3 regions of the Pseudomonas sp. p1(2021b) genome follow, and region 2 is predicted to be linked to each of the others. Evidence: predicted binding sites of a transcription regulator. Region 2 holds the regulator's gene; each other region holds the start of a gene.

Region 1 (5,695 bases), 880 kb from region 2:
CGTTCAACCGCTGCTTTGATCGCATCTGCATCTGGCGATTTAAACTCAATAACCATATCGAACCTGCGCCACAGAGCCGGATCGATCAGTTCGGGGTGGTTGGTTGCTGCCAGTAACAGCCCGCTCGAAGGCCATTCATCAACCTCTTGCAGGATCACTGTCACCAGTCGCTTGAGCTCACCGATGTCACTTTCATCGCTGCGCCGCTTAGCGATTGCGTCAATCTCGTCTAGGAAAAGCACAGATGGCGTGCGCTTCGCGTAGTCGAGGGCCGCTCGGATATTGGCACCGCTTTTCCCGAGCAGGCTGCTCATGACCGCGGTTAAATCGAGAACTAGAAGCGGGACACCCAACTGCGCAGCGATCCAGCGAGCGGTAATTGTTTTCCCGACGCCGGGTGCTCCGACAAATACGGATGATCTCGTTGGGCTCAAGCCCAGCGATGACAGTTTCTTGATCTGCTTTCGCTCGCGAATGAGCTGTGCCAGGGATCGCTGGACGCTTTCGCTGAGTAGTGGGGAAGGATAATTGGGGCCGTCGTTAAAAATTTTCAACAACGACATTCGAGATTCCTCATCGACCGGTAGAGATGAGCTGTCCTCCCTTCTGGAGGTCTTTCCAGTCTGAGGCTCACGGCGCATATAGGCCGAAGACCCGCTAGGGGCGAGAGTGCGGAGGAAATTCTCTAGCTGCTCAGCCAGGCCCGGCTCACTCGCTCGGTACTGACGAACGAGGCGTGCCACGAAAAGCCTGACGTCCTCAGTTTTTTCGCTTAAAGCTAGCCTAGCGACCTGGACTAAATCAGATTTTACTTTGCTGGAGTCTTCCATTGTCATGACAATATGCTGATTTTAAAGGTTTTTTAGTGAGAGGCTAAGTGGCCTAGATTATAGCACATGGGTTTATTTTCGTCCTCAAGCGCAGTGGTCGCCCTTGCTCCCTAAAGCAGTGAATTGACCAACGGTAGGGGCTAGAGAGGGCCGTCTTCCTGGGCGGAGGCTGGTGGGCCGGCGCAACAGTTTCTTCCTGCTCCCACGCGTTCGCTTTCCTTCAAGCGGTCCGCGTCTGTGAGGTTTCCGGCTTGAGATGGAAAGTTTCTTCGGCACGCTCAAATCCGAGTTTTTTATCTGAAGCGTTTCGAGACTATCGACGAGTTGAAAGCGGGTCTGGATGAGTATTACAACCAGAACCGCATCAAGCTGAGGCTTAATGGCCTGAGCCCTGTTGAGTACAGGGCTCAGGCCGCAGCTTAGAACTGTCCAACTTTTTGGGGACAGTCCAAACCTGTGGAACGCCTTGCCCCGCGATGGGGTCGCCTGCACTGCGGTGATCAGGAACCAGGCCGATACTGCAGCGCTTCGGCCAGGTGCGCACGGCCAATGCGCTCCACTTGCTCGAGATCAGCCAGCGTGCGGGCCACCTTGAGCAGGCGATGGGCTGCGCGCAGCGACAAGGTCAAACGCTCGCAGGCACCTTCCAGCCAGGCCTGGTCAGCAGGCTCCAGCACGCAGTGGCGGCGCAGGCCATTGAGGTCGAGAAAGGCATTGGCGCACCCTTGGCGGCGCTGCTGCAGCTCGCGGGCCTCGGCTACCAGGCGGGCGACGCTGGCGCTGGAATCGCCGCTGGGTTCGTTGGTCAGCACCGTGCTTTCCCGTGCCACGGTCAGGTGCAGGTCGATGCGGTCGAGCAGGGGGCCGGAAAGCTTGTTGCGGTAGCGCTGGATTTGTTCGGTGCTGCAGCGGCAGCGCCCGGTGGGGTCGCCCAGGTAGCCGCACGGGCAGGGATTCATCGCTGCCACCAACTGGAAGCGCGCCGGGAAGCGGACCCGGTCCTTGGCCCGCGCCACCACGATCTCGCCGGACTCCAAGGGTTCGCGAAGGACCTCCAGCACGCGCCGTTCGAACTCCGGCAACTCGTCCAGGAACAACACGCCGTGGTGCGCCAGGGTGATCTCCCCCGGTTGCGGCCTGCTGCCCCCGCCGACCAGTGCTGGCCCGGACGCCGAATGGTGTGGGTGGCGAAACGGGCGCTGCGGCCAGCAATCCAGCGGCTTTTGACCGCTGACGGATTGGATCGCCGCCACTTCCAGGGCTTCGCGTTCATCCAGCGGGGGAAGCAAACCGGGCAAACGGCTGGCGAGCAGTGTCTTGCCCGTGCCGGGTGGGCCTGTGAACAAGAGGTTATGGGCCCCTGCCGCCGCCACCAGCAGCGCACGCTTGGCGGCGGCCTGGCCTTGTACTTCGCTGAGGTCGGGGTAGGGCCGGCTGCGCAGCAGCAAGCCGTTGGCCGCATAGGGTGGCAGGGGCACCTGGCCGTTGAGGTGGGCGACCAGCTCCAGTAGATGGCCCACCGCATAGACCACCAGGCCGCTTGCCAGGCTTGCCTCTTCCGCATTCTCCTTCGGCACGACCAACGCCCGCCCGGCCTCCCGTGCCGCCAGCGCCGCCGGCAAGACGCCCTGCACCGGGCGCAACCCACCCGACAAGGCCAGCTCACCAATGCACTCGATCTCGCTCAAGGCCGCCACCGGTACCTGGCCATTGGCGGCGAGGATGCCCAGGGCAATGGCCAGGTCGTAACGGCCACCATCCTTGGGCAGGTCGGCGGGCGCGAGATTCTGGGTGATGCGTCGGTTGGGGTAGTCCAACCCGGAGTTGACGATGGCGCTGCGCACCCGGTCCTTGCTTTCCTTGACCGTGGCTTCGGGCAGCCCGACCAGGGTCAGGGTTGGGAGGCCGTTGGCCAGGTGGGTTTCGACGCTGACAGCGGGCGCCAGTACTCCGACCTGGGCGCGGCTGTGGACGAGGGCGAGGGACATGGACACTCCGTGGTCGCTTGTGGGGAACCGCTTCCTGCGGTTTGGCAAGCATAGAGCGCCTGGGGAAGGGTAATCGCGAAAGAGTGCGTCGGGGTTTTGCAGCGAAGCGGGTCAAGGCCAGGTTGGGGCCGCTGTGCGGTCCTTCGGCGGTGAACCCGCTCCCACAGGGGTACCGGCTGTCATTCCTGGGCAGGCGGCGCGACCCGGGCCTCCAGCTCGGCCAGTTGCTTCTCCAGCGCCTCCAGGCGGGCGCGGGTGCGCGCCAGAACGACCATCTGGCTGTCGAATTCGTCCCGGCTGACCAGGTCCAGCTTGCTGAAGGCACCTTGCATCAGGACCTTGAACTGGCTTTCCAGTTCGGCGCGGGGTTGGGCGGTGTCGCCGCTGAACAGGCGGGAGGCCTGGTCGCTCAGGGCATCGAGGAAGGCTTTTGGCGCGAGCATGTTGGGCTGTCCGCTGAATCAATGAAAAGGCGGGCAGTGTAACACGCGCCCTGGCGGGGCTCGCGCTGCACATTTTTTGCGCAATGCGCCTGGCTCGCATGCACCTTAATTGTGCGCGTTTTGCCTGATGGCGATTGGCCAAGCAAGCGTATTCACAGTAACTCTTTGTTTTTCATAGTTTTATTTGAACTGGCAAGGTTTCTGCTTAGACCTCTGCGAGCCATGCACTGATGCAGTTCCTTGAACCAGGCAGCGCGCACGCGATGCCAGATGCCGCCGACGGCGCGTTACAAAGCCAGGCGCTGCGCTTAGACTTGAGACGGGTTTGTTTTCCTGGGGCAAGTCCACCAAATCGGGAGAAGTTTCATGAAGCTAGTCACTGCCATCATCAAGCCGTTCAAGCTGGACGACGTGCGCGAGTCGCTGTCGGAAATCGGCGTGCAGGGCATCACCGTGACCGAAGTCAAAGGCTTCGGTCGGCAGAAAGGCCATACCGAGCTGTACCGCGGTGCCGAGTACGTGGTCGATTTCCTGCCCAAGGTGAAGATCGACGTCGCCATCGACGACAAGGATCTTGACCGGGTCATCGAAGCCATCACCAAGGCGGCCAACACCGGCAAAATCGGTGACGGCAAGATCTTCGTGGTCAATCTGGAGCAGGCCATCCGCATCCGTACCGGCGAAACCGATACCGACGCGATCTAAGCACCACAGCCTCACCAAACCCAACGCCCCAGGAGAAAACAACATGACTCTGCGCAAGATCGCAGGGCTAGGAGCCCTATTGTCCCTCGTAATGCCCGGCCTGGCCCTGGCAGAGGAAGCTGCCCCGGCGCTGAACTCCGGCGACACCGCCTGGATGCTCACCGCCACGGCGCTGGTGCTGTTCATGACCATTCCAGGCCTGGCACTGTTCTACGGCGGTATGGTGCGCTCGAAGAACGTGCTGTCGGTGATGATGCAATGCTTCGCCATCACCGGCCTGATGAGCATTCTCTGGGTCGTCTACGGCTATAGCCTGGCGTTCGATACCTCCGGTATGGAAAAGGGCGTGGTCAACCTCAATTCCTTCGTCGGCGGCTTTTCCAAGGCCTTCCTCAGCGGTGTGACGCCTGAGAGCCTGACCTCGGCTGCCGCGCTGTTCCCCGAAGCGGTGTTCATCACCTTCCAGATGACCTTCGCCATCATCACCCCGGCGCTGATCGTCGGTGCCTTCGCCGAGCGCATGAAGTTCTCCGCCATGCTGGTGTTCATGGGTGTGTGGTTCACCCTGGTCTACGCCCCGATCGCCCACATGGTATGGAGCGGTGACGGCGCGCTGATGTGGGACTGGGGTGTACTGGACTTCGCCGGTGGCACCGTGGTGCACATCAACGCGGGTATCGCAGGTCTGGTCTGCTGCCTGGTGCTGGGCAAGCGCAAGGGCTACCCGACCACGCCGATGGCCCCGCACAACCTGGGCTACACCCTGATGGGCGCGGCCATGCTGTGGATCGGCTGGTTCGGTTTCAACGCAGGTTCCGCCGCCGCCGCCAACGGCACCGCCGGCATGGCCATGCTGGTCACCCAGATCGCCACCGCCGCCGCGGCACTGGGCTGGATGTTCGCCGAATGGATCGGCCACGGTAAACCGAGTGCCCTGGGCATCGCCTCGGGTGTGGTCGCCGGCCTTGTGGCCATCACACCGGCTGCCGGTACCGTTGGCCCGATGGGCGCGCTGGTGATCGGCCTGGCTTCGGGCGTGATCTGCTATTTCTGCGCCACCAGCCTCAAGCGCAAGCTCGGCTACGACGACTCCCTGGATGCCTTCGGCGTGCATGGAGTCGGCGGTATCGTCGGTGCCATCCTCACCGGCGTGTTCGCAGCGCCTGCCCTGGGCGGCTTTGGTGCGGTCGAAGACATTGGCGCGCAAGTCTGGGTGCAGACCAAGGGCGTGCTGTTCACTGTCGTCTATACCGCCATCGTTACCTACGTGATCCTCAAGGTGCTCGATGGCCTGATGGGGCTGCGGGTCAATGACGAAGAAGAGTCGGTCGGCCTCGACCTGGCTCAGCACAACGAGCGCGGCTACAACCTGTAACCGCGACGCGATGAAAACTGCCCGGTTCGCCGGGCTTTTTTCTGCCTGAAATTCGTGGTTTGGCGTAGGGCAAACGGTTTACCCGGCACGTTCGTGACATTCGTAAAAAACTTACAGGTTGCCAAGCGTTCAGGGAGCTTTGCTTTTTTCACGAGCGCGCTAGAATGCGCGCCGAAGGGTGTTCGATGAGCTGTCCACACTCTTCTCAACCCTTTGCTAGGCTTGCAATAGCGCATGGCCAGCAGGTAATTGCCGGCGCTTTTTTCCGGCCGATGGCTCGATGATTTTTCAGGCACTGCCAGGAGCAGGGCCTGCAGGGCGGCAGTCTCCCATCAGGAGATGGATGCCCGGGCA
Region 2 (5,695 bases):
CAACCTGGACGTCAGCCACCAGCCCATGCACGGTCGCGCCCGCGCCGGCATCGGCTACCTGCCCCAGGAAGCGTCGATCTTCCGCAAACTGTCGGTGGCCGACAACATCATGGCCATCCTCGAGACCCGCAAGGACCTCGACCGCGACGGCCGCCGCAAGGAGCTGGAAAGCCTGCTGCAGGAGTTCCACATCAGCCACATCCGTGACAACCTCGGCATGAGCCTCTCCGGTGGCGAACGCCGCCGCGTCGAGATCGCACGGGCATTGGCCACCGCGCCGAAGTTCATCCTGCTGGACGAACCCTTCGCCGGTGTCGACCCGATTTCCGTGGGCGATATCAAGCAGATCATCCATCACCTCAAGGCCAAGGGCATCGGTGTGCTGATCACCGACCACAACGTCCGCGAGACGCTCGATATCTGCGAGACCGCCTACATCGTCAACGATGGACAACTGATCGCCGAAGGCGATGCCGAGACTATCCTGGCCAATGACCTGGTCAAGGAGGTCTACCTGGGCCACGAGTTCCGACTCTGAGCCCGGAGTCTGCCCGGGGCACTGCCGCAAAGGTTGCAGTGCTCTAGGCAAACGCTACAATTTCAGGCATATAACTTGCTTAAAATTGGCGCCCCGGCGCCCTTCGTGTAGTGGATGGCGCATGCGCGCCGGCGAACAAGGTATTAAGCCCCAGCCATGAAACCATCGCTCGTCCTAAAAATGGGCCAGCAACTGACGATGACACCGCAGTTGCAACAGGCCATCCGTCTGCTCCAGCTCTCTACCCTGGACCTTCAACAGGAAATTCAGGAAGCGCTGGAATCCAACCCGATGCTCGAACGTCAGGAAGACGGCGACGACTTCGACAACAGCGACCCCATGGCCGACAACGCCGAGAGCAAGCCGGTCGCCGAAGCCCAGGACAACAGCTTCCAGGAAAGCACGGCCAGCGCCGAAACCCTGGAAGAAGGCGAATGGAACGAGCGCATCCCCAACGAACTGCCCGTCGACACGGCCTGGGAAGACATCTACCAGACCAGCGCCAGCAGCCTGCCGGCCAGCGATGACGACGAGTGGGACTTCACTACCCGTACCTCCACCGGCGAGAGCCTGCAAAGCCACCTGCTGTGGCAGTTGAACCTGGCACCGATGTCCGACACCGACCGGCTCATTGCCGTGACCCTGATCGACAGCATCAACGGCCAGGGCTACCTGGAGGACAGCCTCGAGGAAATCTGCGCAGGCTTCGACCCCGAGCTGGATATCGAGCTGGATGAAGTGGAAGCCGTACTGCACCGCATCCAGCAGTTCGAGCCTGCCGGCATCGGCGCACGCAACCTCGGCGAATGCCTGCTGCTGCAGCTGCGCCAGCTGCCGGCCGACACCCCATGGATGGCCGAAGCCCAGCGCCTGGTCAGCGACTTCATCGACCTGCTCGGCAGCCGCGACTACAGCCAGCTGATGCGGCGCATGAAGCTCAAGGAAGATGAGCTGCGCCAGGTCATCGAGCTGGTACAGAGCCTCAACCCGCGCCCGGGCTCGCAGATCGAATCCAGCGAACCGGAATACGTGGTACCCGACGTCATCGTGCGCAAGGACAACGACCGCTGGCTGGTGGAGCTCAACCAGGAAGCGATCCCGCGCCTGCGGGTCAACCCGCAATACGCAGGTTTCGTCCGCCGCGCCGACACCAGCGCCGACAACACCTTCATGCGCAACCAGTTGCAGGAGGCACGCTGGTTCATCAAGAGCCTGCAGAGCCGCAACGAGACGCTGATGAAGGTCGCCACCCAGATCGTCGAGCACCAGCGCGGCTTCCTCGACCAGGGCGACGAGGCGATGAAGCCGTTGGTGCTACACGACATCGCCGAGGCGGTCGGCATGCACGAATCGACCATTTCCCGGGTCACCACGCAGAAATACATGCATACCCCGCGTGGCATCTATGAATTGAAATACTTTTTCTCGAGCCATGTGAGCACCTCCGAAGGCGGTGAATGCTCGTCTACGGCGATCCGCGCGATCATCAAGAAACTGGTTGCGGCGGAAAATCAGAAAAAGCCATTGAGTGACAGCAAGATCGCTGGTTTACTGGAGGCACAAGGCATCCAGGTAGCCCGTCGCACCGTCGCCAAGTACCGCGAGTCCCTCGGCATCGCACCGTCGAGCGAGCGCAAGCGACTGATGTAGCCCCTGGCTGTGCCATAGCGTTTCAGTGGCAGGTGCAATACCTGCCCTTTATGCACGGGCAACAAAGGAGAAGCTGTATGCAAGTCAACATCAGTGGACAGCATGTAGAAGTCACCCAACCACTGCGTGAGTACGTACTCGAGAAGCTCGCCCGGGTGGAAGGACATTTCGACAAGATCACCAATGTCACGGTGATCATGAAAGTCGAGAAACTGCAGCAGAAGGTCGAGGCCACGCTCCAGATTCCCGGCGGAGAAGTGGTTGCCAACGCCGAACACCAAGACATGTATGCAGCGATCGATGCCCTGGCTGACAAGCTCGACCGCCAACTGAAAAAACACAAGGAAAAACAGCAAAGCCTGCTGCAAGGTGCAGCCGCCCGCTGATCCCTCTCATCCATGATCCGACTTGAAACCATCCTGACCCCCGGCCGTTCCCTCGTGAACGTGCCGGGCGGCAGTAAGAAGCGCGCCCTGGAAAAGGTCGCCAACCTGATCGCCGAGCAAATTCCCGAACTGGAGATGCAGGACGTCTTCGAAAAGTTGGTTGCCCGCGAGAAACTGGGCTCCACCGGCTTCGGCAATGGCATCGCCATCCCCCACTGCCGGCTCGAAGGCTGCACGGCGCCCGTCAGCGCCCTGCTGCACCTGGATGCTCCCATCGACTACGACGCCATCGATGGCGCGCCCGTGGACCTGCTGTTCGTCCTGCTGGTACCCGAGGCGGCCACCGATGCCCACCTTGAACTGCTGCGCCAGATCGCCAGCATGCTCGATCGCAAGGAGGTCCGCGATCGCCTGCGTGCCGCCGGCAGCAGCGAGGCCCTGTACCAGGTAGTCCTAGACGCACAGAACGAGCACTGAACATGCGCCTGATCATCGTCAGCGGCCGGTCCGGCTCCGGCAAAAGTACCGCCCTCGATGTCCTGGAAGACAACGGCTACTACTGCATCGACAACCTGCCCGCCGGGTTGTTGCCGCAACTGGCCGAAAATGCACTGATCAATACCGAGCTGTTGCAACCGAAGGTGGCCGTCTCCATCGACGCGCGCAACCTGCCCAGCCACCTGACCCGTTTTCCCGACCTGCTCGAAGAGGCCCGGAGCCGGCATATCCAGTGCGACGTGCTGTACCTGGACGCCGACGAGGAGACACTGCTCAAGCGCTTCTCCGAGACCCGCCGGCGCCACCCGCTGACCAACGCCAATCGCTCCCTGGCAGAGGCGATCCGGGTCGAAAGCGAGCTGCTCGGCCCGATCTCCGATCTGGCCGACCTGAAGATCGACACCACCAACCTGAACCTCTACCAGTTGCGCGATTCGATCAAGCTGCGCCTGCTCAACCAGCCCGAGCCCGGCACCGCGTTCCTGGTCGAGTCCTTCGGTTTCAAGCGCGGCATGCCCGTGGACGCCGACCTGGTGTTCGACGTACGCTGCCTGCCCAACCCGTACTGGAAGCCGGAGTTGCGCGAGCATTCCGGGCTGGACCAGCCGGTGATCGACTACCTGGCCGCCCAGCCGGATGTCGAGGAGATGTTCCAGGATATCTCCAGCTACCTGCTCAAATGGCTGCCCCGCTTCGCCGCCAGCAACCGTGCGTATGTCACCATCGCCATCGGCTGCACCGGCGGGCACCATCGTTCCGTGTACCTGACCGAGCGCTTGGGCCAGTTGCTGCAACAATCCCTGAAAAACGTCCAGGTTCGCCACCGCGACCTCTAGCCCAAGGATATCCGCCCCACGATGCCCGCCCGCGAAATCACCATCATCAACAAGCTTGGCCTGCATGCCCGGGCGGCGGCCAAGTTCGTCGGCGTGGCCGGCCGCTTCCCCTGCCAGGTCAGGGTCGGGCGCGCGCCGGACAAGCTGGTGGATGGCAAGAGCATCATGGCGGTGATGATGCTCGCCGCAGGCAAAGGTACCCAGGTGCACCTGATGACCGAGGGCGAGCAGGACACCGAGGCCATGGATGCCCTGGTCGAATTGATCAACAACTACTTCGACGAAGGCGAGTAGCCCTCGGGGCGCACGACGTGCGCGTCGCGTAACGTTCAACCCTATCGCCAGCAAGCCGGCGCCAGGTTGTGAACATGGCCTTCAAGACATCGTCGTATCCATCACCATCATCACGCAGAACCCAACGCAAAGCCCCAGGCTGGCCAGACGGTGATGCCCATTGCTGCGCGACTCCGGAATGACCTCCTGGGTAACGACCAACAACATCGCCCCTGCCGCACAGGCCAGCCCTAACGGCAACAGCAGCTCGGCAATGTTGACCAGCCAGGCGCAGATCACCGCTGCTAGAGGTTCGACCAAGCCAGAGGCCGCACCTATCAGGAATGCCTTGAAGCGCGACATCCCCGCCCCGGCCAACACCAACGCGATCACCAACCCCTCGGGCACATCCTGTAAAGCGATACCCAGGGCCAGGCTGTCAGCCTCGGCCATGTCACCTGCGGCCGATACGCCAATAGCCATGCCTTCTGGAATGTTGTGGGCGATGATAGCGAACACGAACAACCGGATACGCGCGGGAATTGCCAGCTGACTCCCCGCTTCAACCAAGACCTCGGGCGCCCCACCAGAGGTCTTCAGGCCCACCATGAACAGGCATAAGGCACCTAACAGCAGCCCGAAGCTGACCAGAGCACCAGCCGTCCAAGGGCCGAAACCCATAACTCGGCCCGCCTCCAGCCCGGGTACGACCAGCGAAAACGCGGTCGCCGCGAGCATCACCCCCGCGCCGAAGCCCAATAACGTATCGGTCAGTGCAGCCGGCATATTACGGATCACCAACACCGGTATCGCGCCCAGTGCCGTGCCCAGGGCAGCCCAGCCGCCGCCCACCAAGGCTTGATGCATGGAGGGCTCCAGATCGAGCCAGGCGACACCCCGCGCGACCAACAATACAGCCCCCAACACCAGCAGCAGGGTACCCAATGTCAACCGGAGAAGGCGCAGCCCTCTGCCAATTACCCACATCGTCTGTTCTCGGCACATGTCAGATGTCTACGCGTGGTGAAAAAACAGACACAGCCATCCCGCCTCGACGACGCTCGTACAGCAACGATGGCACACTCATTACGTCTCGCATATGTAGTCCTTTATGGATTCACGACCGTCAGATAATCAAACCGCCACGGCCTGTGCACAACTATGAGAGGTACTAGCCAACAACCGGGCATTGGCGATCAACTTGAGTTTTTTATCTGAGGCTTTCTGCACCAGGGTAGAGTTACACAGCAGTTCAACACCCCATGAGAAGACCGAGTTACAAACACTTCCCCACGCGATGAATACTCCGATCACCGCCAACGCACAGCCACGTGGCGGTTTACCGATAGGATATTTATGAACACCTTAGCGCATCACCTGAATACCACGACCTCATCCGAACTCCATGCGGCTTCGCCTTTGTGCTGGGTAATCACATCCGACCCACAATACCCTCGCACCCTTGAGTACGGGTACGACGAAAGCAAAGAAGGAAAGCAACTGTCGTCCGCTCA
Region 3 (5,695 bases), 2.6 Mb from region 2:
CAAGTTGAGTCGCATTTATTTACTTATCCTTTGACCCTTGGAAAGGTTACGTCCTTATGACAAATCGATCATTCACACTGTGACTCGCTTTGGTTAGAACTGACCTCAGGTTGTCTCGCAACGAGGCAACACCTTCCGCTCGCCACGCCGGCAGCGAGCGCAAACCGGCAGAACGATTCTGCCCGGCCTCGGAGAGGCCGACGGGACATTACAGTCAACAAGTGAGGGCAACACCCTATGAGAAGACTTAAGCGTGATCCGTTGGAAAGAGCATATTCACGTGGCTACCAGTATGGGGTCACCGGCAAATCCCGCGAGCTTTGCCCCTTCAACCTGCCGTCCGTACGTCAAGCCTGGATCAATGGCTGGCGCGAAGGACGGGGTGACAACTGGGATGGCATGACCGGCACCGCTGGCATCCAGAGACTCAACGAAAATCACGCCGTTGGCTGAGACGAGGACACTGAATTCGAGTCACCATGCGCGCCCTATCCGGGCGGCGGGCTGAGGCCCAGGGGCCCCTCGAGGGGCCCTTTTTTATGCCCGTTCCTTTATTGCCGAGGCATCGCCGCAATGGCATCCACCGCCTCGCGGATCAGCGCAGGCCCCTTGTAGATAAAGCCCGAGTACACCTGCACCAGGCTGGCGCCGGCGGCAATCTTTTCCGCTGCGTGACGCCCTTCGGTGATCCCACCCGCGGCGATGATCGGCAACCTGCCGGCCAGTTCACCGGCCAATACCTTCACCGTGTGGGTGCTCTTCTCCAGCACCGGCGCACCGGACAGGCCACCGGCCTCGTCACCGAACGGCAGGCCCTGCACGCCTTCGCGGCCGAGCGTAGTGTTGGTGGCGATCACCGCGTCCATGCCGGTTTCCATCAGCGCCGAGGCCACCAGCGCGGTTTCCTCGTCAGTCATGTCCGGGGCGATCTTGATGGCCAGGGGCACGCGCTTGCCGTGCTCGGTGGCCAACTGCTCGCGGCGTACCGCCAGGGCCTGCAGCAATTGCTTGAGCGAGTCGCCGAACTGCAAGGTGCGCAGGCCTGGGGTGTTGGGCGAGCTGACGTTGACGGTGATATAGCTGGCGTCGGCGTAGACCTTCTCCAGGCAAATCAGGTAGTCGTCCACCGCGCGCTCGACCGGCGTGTCGAAGTTCTTGCCGATGTTGATGCCCAGCACACCGTCATATCGCGCTGCGCGAACCCGCGCCAGCAGGTGATCGACGCCGAGGTTGTTGAACCCCATGCGGTTGATGATCGCCGTGGCTTCGGGCAGGCGGAACAGACGCGGCTTGGGGTTGCCCGGCTGAGGGCGCGGGGTCACGGTGCCGATCTCGACGAAGCCGAAACCCAGCTGGGCGAAACCGTCGATGGCCGCGCCGTTCTTGTCCAGGCCGGCGGCCAGGCCGACCGGGTTGGCGAAGTTCAAGCCCATGACCGTTACCGGCAACGCCGCCGGCTGCTTGCACAGCAGGCCGTTCAGACCGAGGCGGCCACCGGCGCCGATCAGGTCCAGGGACAGGTCGTGGGAGGTTTCCGGGGAAAGCTTGAACAGCAGCTGGCGGGCCAGGGTATACATGGGCAGGCAAGACTCGCGGTGAGTGAGCGGGCGATTATAGCCAGCGCGCGGCCCGGGCGACAGGGGCGCTGGCACATGGGTTGCTTCGCAAGGTACAGGCAGACAGCCCCGTACCGGCGAGGACCCCCTTGAATACAGCACTCCCCACGACACCCCTGGCCTGGGTCAACGGCAGCGATGCACCCGAGAAAACCTCCCTGGACATCGGCTTCATGGCCCTGACCGACTGCGCGCCGGTCGTGGTGGCCGCCACCCAGGGCTTCGCCCAACTGCACGGCCTGACCCTCAACCTCAAGCGCCAGGCCTCCTGGGCCGGGCTGCGCGACAAGCTGGTCAGTGGTGAACTGGACGCCGCCCATTGCTTGTATGGCCTGGTCTACGCCGTGCACCTGGGCCTGGGCGGCATACCTCGCCATGCCATGGCCGTACTCATGGGCCTGAACCAGAACGCCCAGGCCCTGAACCTCTCCCCTGCCCTGCAGCGCAAAGGCGTGACCAGCCCCGAGGCGTTGTCGCGCCTGGTGCACCAGCATGGCGCACGCCTGACCTTCGCCCAGACCTTCCCCACCGGCACCCACGCCATGTGGCTGTACTATTGGCTGGCCAGTCAGGGTATCCATCCACTGCAGGACGTGCGCAGTGTGGTGGTACCACCCGCGCAAATGGCTGCCCATCTGCAGGCCGGGCGTATCGATGGTTTTTGCGTCGGCGAGCCCTGGTCGGCCGATGCGGTGGCCAAGGGCTTGGGCTTTACCTTGGCGACCAGCCAGTCGATCTGGCCGGACCACCCGGAAAAAGTCCTCGGCGCTACCCGCTCATTCGTCGAGCAATACCCCAACAGTGCCCGGGCGTTGGTGAAAGCAGTTCTGGCTGCCAGCCGATTCATCGAGCAATGCCAGGAAAACCGTCGTAGCACAGCCCAACTGCTCAGCGGCAAGGCCTACCTGGACGCCCCACTGGGCAGCATCGAACCGCGACTGCTCGGCGACTACCAGGACGGCCTCGGCAACCAGTGGCACGACCCTCACGCCCTGCGCCTGTTCGACCAGGGGCGGGCGAACATGCCCTACCTGTCCGATGGCATGTGGTTCATGACCCAGTTCCGCCGCTGGGGCCTGCTGCGCGAAGACCCGGACTACCTAAAAATCGCCCACCAAGTCCAGCAGCTGTCGCTCTACCGACAGGCAGCCGAGGCCATCGGCGTGCCGTGCTCCTATCCCCTCATGCGCAGCAGCCTGATGATCGACGGCAGCCGCTGGGACGGCAGCGACCCTTACGGCTACGCCCGCAGCTTCCGCCTGCATGCCCTGGATGACGCCCTCGGCACCCGAGCCGGACTGTGAGGAGCACGAACATGCTGCGTATCCTGCTGATCGACGATACCGAAAAGAAAGTCGGCCGCCTCAAGGGCGCCCTGATCGAGGCGGGCTTCGAGGTGATCGAGGCGGGCGCGCTGACCATCGACCTGCCCACCTGCGTCGAAACCGTGCACCCGGACGTGGTTCTGATCGATACAGAGTCACCGGGCCGGGATGTGATGGAACAGGTGGTACTGGTCAGCCGCGACCGTCCTCGCCCGATCGTGCTGTTCACCGACGAGCACGACCCGGGCGTGATGCGCCAGGCGATCCAGGCCGGGGTCAGCGCCTATATCGTCGAAGGCATCCAGGCCACGCGCCTGCAGCCGATCCTCGACGTGGCCATGGCCCGCTTCGAAAGCGACCAGGCGCTCAAGGCGCAGTTATTGGCTCGCGACCAGCAACTGGCCGAACGCAAGCGCATCGAACAAGCCAAAGGGCTGTTGATGAAGATGAAAGACTGCAACGAGGAACAGGCCTACACGCTGATGCGGCGCCAGGCCATGAGCCGACAGCAGAAGCTGATCCAGGTGGCCGAGCAGATCATCGCCATGCACGAGATGTTGGGCTAGGCACCGAAAATCCAAAGCCCCCCGTCAACAGTTGGCCCATCTCTTGCTGAGCAAACCTCACCGGTAGCCAACGGCGGTTACCTCACTTGATTACCGACAAAGACGTCGCTCTCCCCTCCCCTCGTGGTGCGGGAAGCGGCGTCTTTTTCGTTCCAGCCCTGCACAGCCAGGGCGTGACCAGCGTTGCAGCCACGCGAGGTGTTCGATGAATACGAGCTTCTGGAAATCCGGGCATGTGCCCACCCTGTTTGCCGCGTTCCTGTATTTCGACCTGAGCTTCATGGTCTGGTACCTGCTGGGCCCCTTGGCAGTGCAGATCGCCACCGACCTCGGGCTCAGCGCACAGCAACGGGGCCTGATGGTGGCCACGCCGATCCTGGCCGGGGCCGTGCTGCGTTTCGTCATGGGCCTGCTGGTCGATCGCTTGTCACCGAAGACTGCCGGGCTGCTCGGCCAGGTGGTGGTGATCGTAGCTTTGGCCTGCGCCTGGCACCTGGGCATCCAGAGCTATGAACAAGCCTTGCTGCTGGGCGTGTTCCTCGGCTTTGCCGGCGCCTCGTTCGCTGTCTCCCTGCCCCTGGCCTCGCAGTGGTATCCCCCCCAGCACCAGGGCAAGGCCATGGGCATCGCGGGTGCGGGCAACTCCGGCACGGTGTTCGCCGCCCTGCTGGCCCCTGCCCTGGCGGCGGCCTATGGCTGGAACAACGTGTTCGGCTTCGCCCTGTTGCCCCTGGTGCTGACCCTGGCCTTGTTCGCCCTGCTGGCACGCAATGCGCCGCAGCGGCCCAAGCCCAAGGCCATGGCGGACTACCTCAAGGCCCTGGGCGATCGTGACAGCTGGTGGTTCATGTTCTTCTACAGCGTAACCTTCGGCGGCTTCATCGGCCTGGCCAGTGCTCTGCCCGGCTATTTCAGCGACCAGTACGGCCTGAGCCCGGTGACCGCCGGCTACTATACGGCCGCCTGCGTATTCGCCGGCAGCCTGATGCGCCCCCTGGGCGGCGCCCTGGCCGACCGGTTCGGCGGGATCCGTACCTTGTTGGCCATGTACAGCGTCGCCGCCATCTGCATTGCTGCAGTCGGCTTCAATCTGCCCAGCGCCGTGGCGGCCCTGGCCCTGTTCGTCAGCGCCATGCTCGGCCTTGGCGCGGGCAACGGCGCGGTGTTCCAGCTGGTGCCCCAGCGCTTTCGCCAGGAGATCGGCGTGATGACAGGGCTCATCGGCATGGCCGGGGGCATCGGAGGCTTCCTTCTGGCCGCCGGGTTGGGGGCGATCAAGCAACATACCGGCGACTACCAGCTGGCTCTGTGGTTGTTCGCCAGCCTCGGTCTGCTGGCCTGGTTCGGCCTGCACGGCGTCAAGCAGCGCTGGCGCACCACCTGGGGCTCTGCGGCCGTCACCGCAGCGCGGGTCTGAGGGCTGCCCATGAGCCTGCAGTTGAGCTTCGCCCAAGCCACGGCCACCGGCCCACGGGCCGAGAACCAGGATGCCCTGCGCCTGGTCACGCCCGCTGCGGAGCTGGCCGCCAGCAAGGGCTACCTGTGCGCGCTGGCCGATGGTGTCAGCCAGTGCGCCGACGGCGGCCTGGCCGCGAAGGCCACCCTGCAGGCACTGGCCCTGGACTACTACGCCACCCCGCCCACCTGGGGCGTGACTCAGGCCCTGGACCGCCTGCTGCTGGCGCAGAACCGCTGGTTGCGTGCCCAGGGCAATGGCCAGCCGTTGTTGACCACACTCAGCGCCCTGGTACTGCGCGGGCGCCGCTTCACCCTGGCGCACGTGGGAGACTGCCGAATCTATCGCTGGCACGCAGAACGCCTGCTCTGTCTGAGCCAGGATCACGTCTGGGACCAACCAGGCATGCAGCATGTGCTCAAGCGCGCCCTGGGCCTGGACCAGCACCTACTGGTGGATTATCTCGAGGGTGAGCTGCAGGCCGGCGATTGTTTCGTGCTGCTCAGCGATGGGGTCTGGGCATGCCTTGGCGACCAGCGTATCCATTCGATACTGCATGACCAGCCCGACCTGCAGGCAGCCGCCGACACCCTGGTCGCCACGGCCCACCATGCCGGCAGCCAGGATAACGCCAGCGCCTTGCTGGTGCGCGTGGACCAGCTGGGCCCGGCCAACCTCGGCGATACCTTGGCGCACCTGCAGCAATGGCCCGTGCCCGGCTCGCTGCGCCCT

The links. The regulator sigma-54, encoded in region 2, starts transcription at its own class of promoters, with help from an activator protein. The targets are predictions, from matches to a motif close to ANTGGCATNNANNTTGCTNT.
Region 1: glnK (P-II family nitrogen regulator) is a predicted target of sigma-54. The motif match lies at 3,450-3,469, and genes of this name have one in related genera.
Region 3: K8374_RS07280 (CmpA/NrtA family ABC transporter substrate-binding protein) is a predicted target of sigma-54. The motif match lies at 1,645-1,664, and genes of this name have one in related genera.

The regions. Positions count from the first base shown of each region.
Region 1 is NZ_CP083746.1:5,008,232-5,013,926, reverse strand. Features, by position in the region: gene K8374_RS23295 (AAA family ATPase) at 1-563, opposite strand, end outside; partial or broken gene K8374_RS23290 (IS3 family transposase) at 1,087-1,253, shown strand; gene K8374_RS23285 (YifB family Mg chelatase-like AAA ATPase) at 1,331-2,818, opposite strand; gene K8374_RS23280 (accessory factor UbiK family protein) at 2,998-3,261, opposite strand; gene glnK (P-II family nitrogen regulator) at 3,628-3,966, shown strand; gene K8374_RS23270 (ammonium transporter) at 4,010-5,341, shown strand.
Region 2 is NZ_CP083746.1:4,129,779-4,135,473, forward strand. Features, by position in the region: gene lptB (LPS export ABC transporter ATP-binding protein) at 1-538, shown strand, start outside; gene K8374_RS19245 (RNA polymerase factor sigma-54) at 695-2,188, shown strand; gene hpf (ribosome hibernation-promoting factor, HPF/YfiA family) at 2,266-2,574, shown strand; gene ptsN (PTS IIA-like nitrogen regulatory protein PtsN) at 2,587-3,051, shown strand; gene rapZ (RNase adapter RapZ) at 3,054-3,908, shown strand; gene K8374_RS19265 (HPr family phosphocarrier protein) at 3,930-4,202, shown strand; gene K8374_RS19270 (ZIP family metal transporter) at 4,284-5,168, opposite strand; gene K8374_RS19275 (metallophosphoesterase) at 5,538-5,695, shown strand, end outside.
Region 3 is NZ_CP083746.1:1,556,987-1,562,681, reverse strand. Features, by position in the region: gene rmf (ribosome modulation factor) at 238-453, shown strand; gene K8374_RS07285 (quinone-dependent dihydroorotate dehydrogenase) at 552-1,577, opposite strand; gene K8374_RS07280 (CmpA/NrtA family ABC transporter substrate-binding protein) at 1,706-2,920, shown strand; gene K8374_RS07275 (ANTAR domain-containing response regulator) at 2,932-3,507, shown strand; gene K8374_RS07270 (nitrate/nitrite transporter) at 3,713-4,924, shown strand; gene K8374_RS07265 (bifunctional protein-serine/threonine kinase/phosphatase) at 4,934-5,695, shown strand, end outside.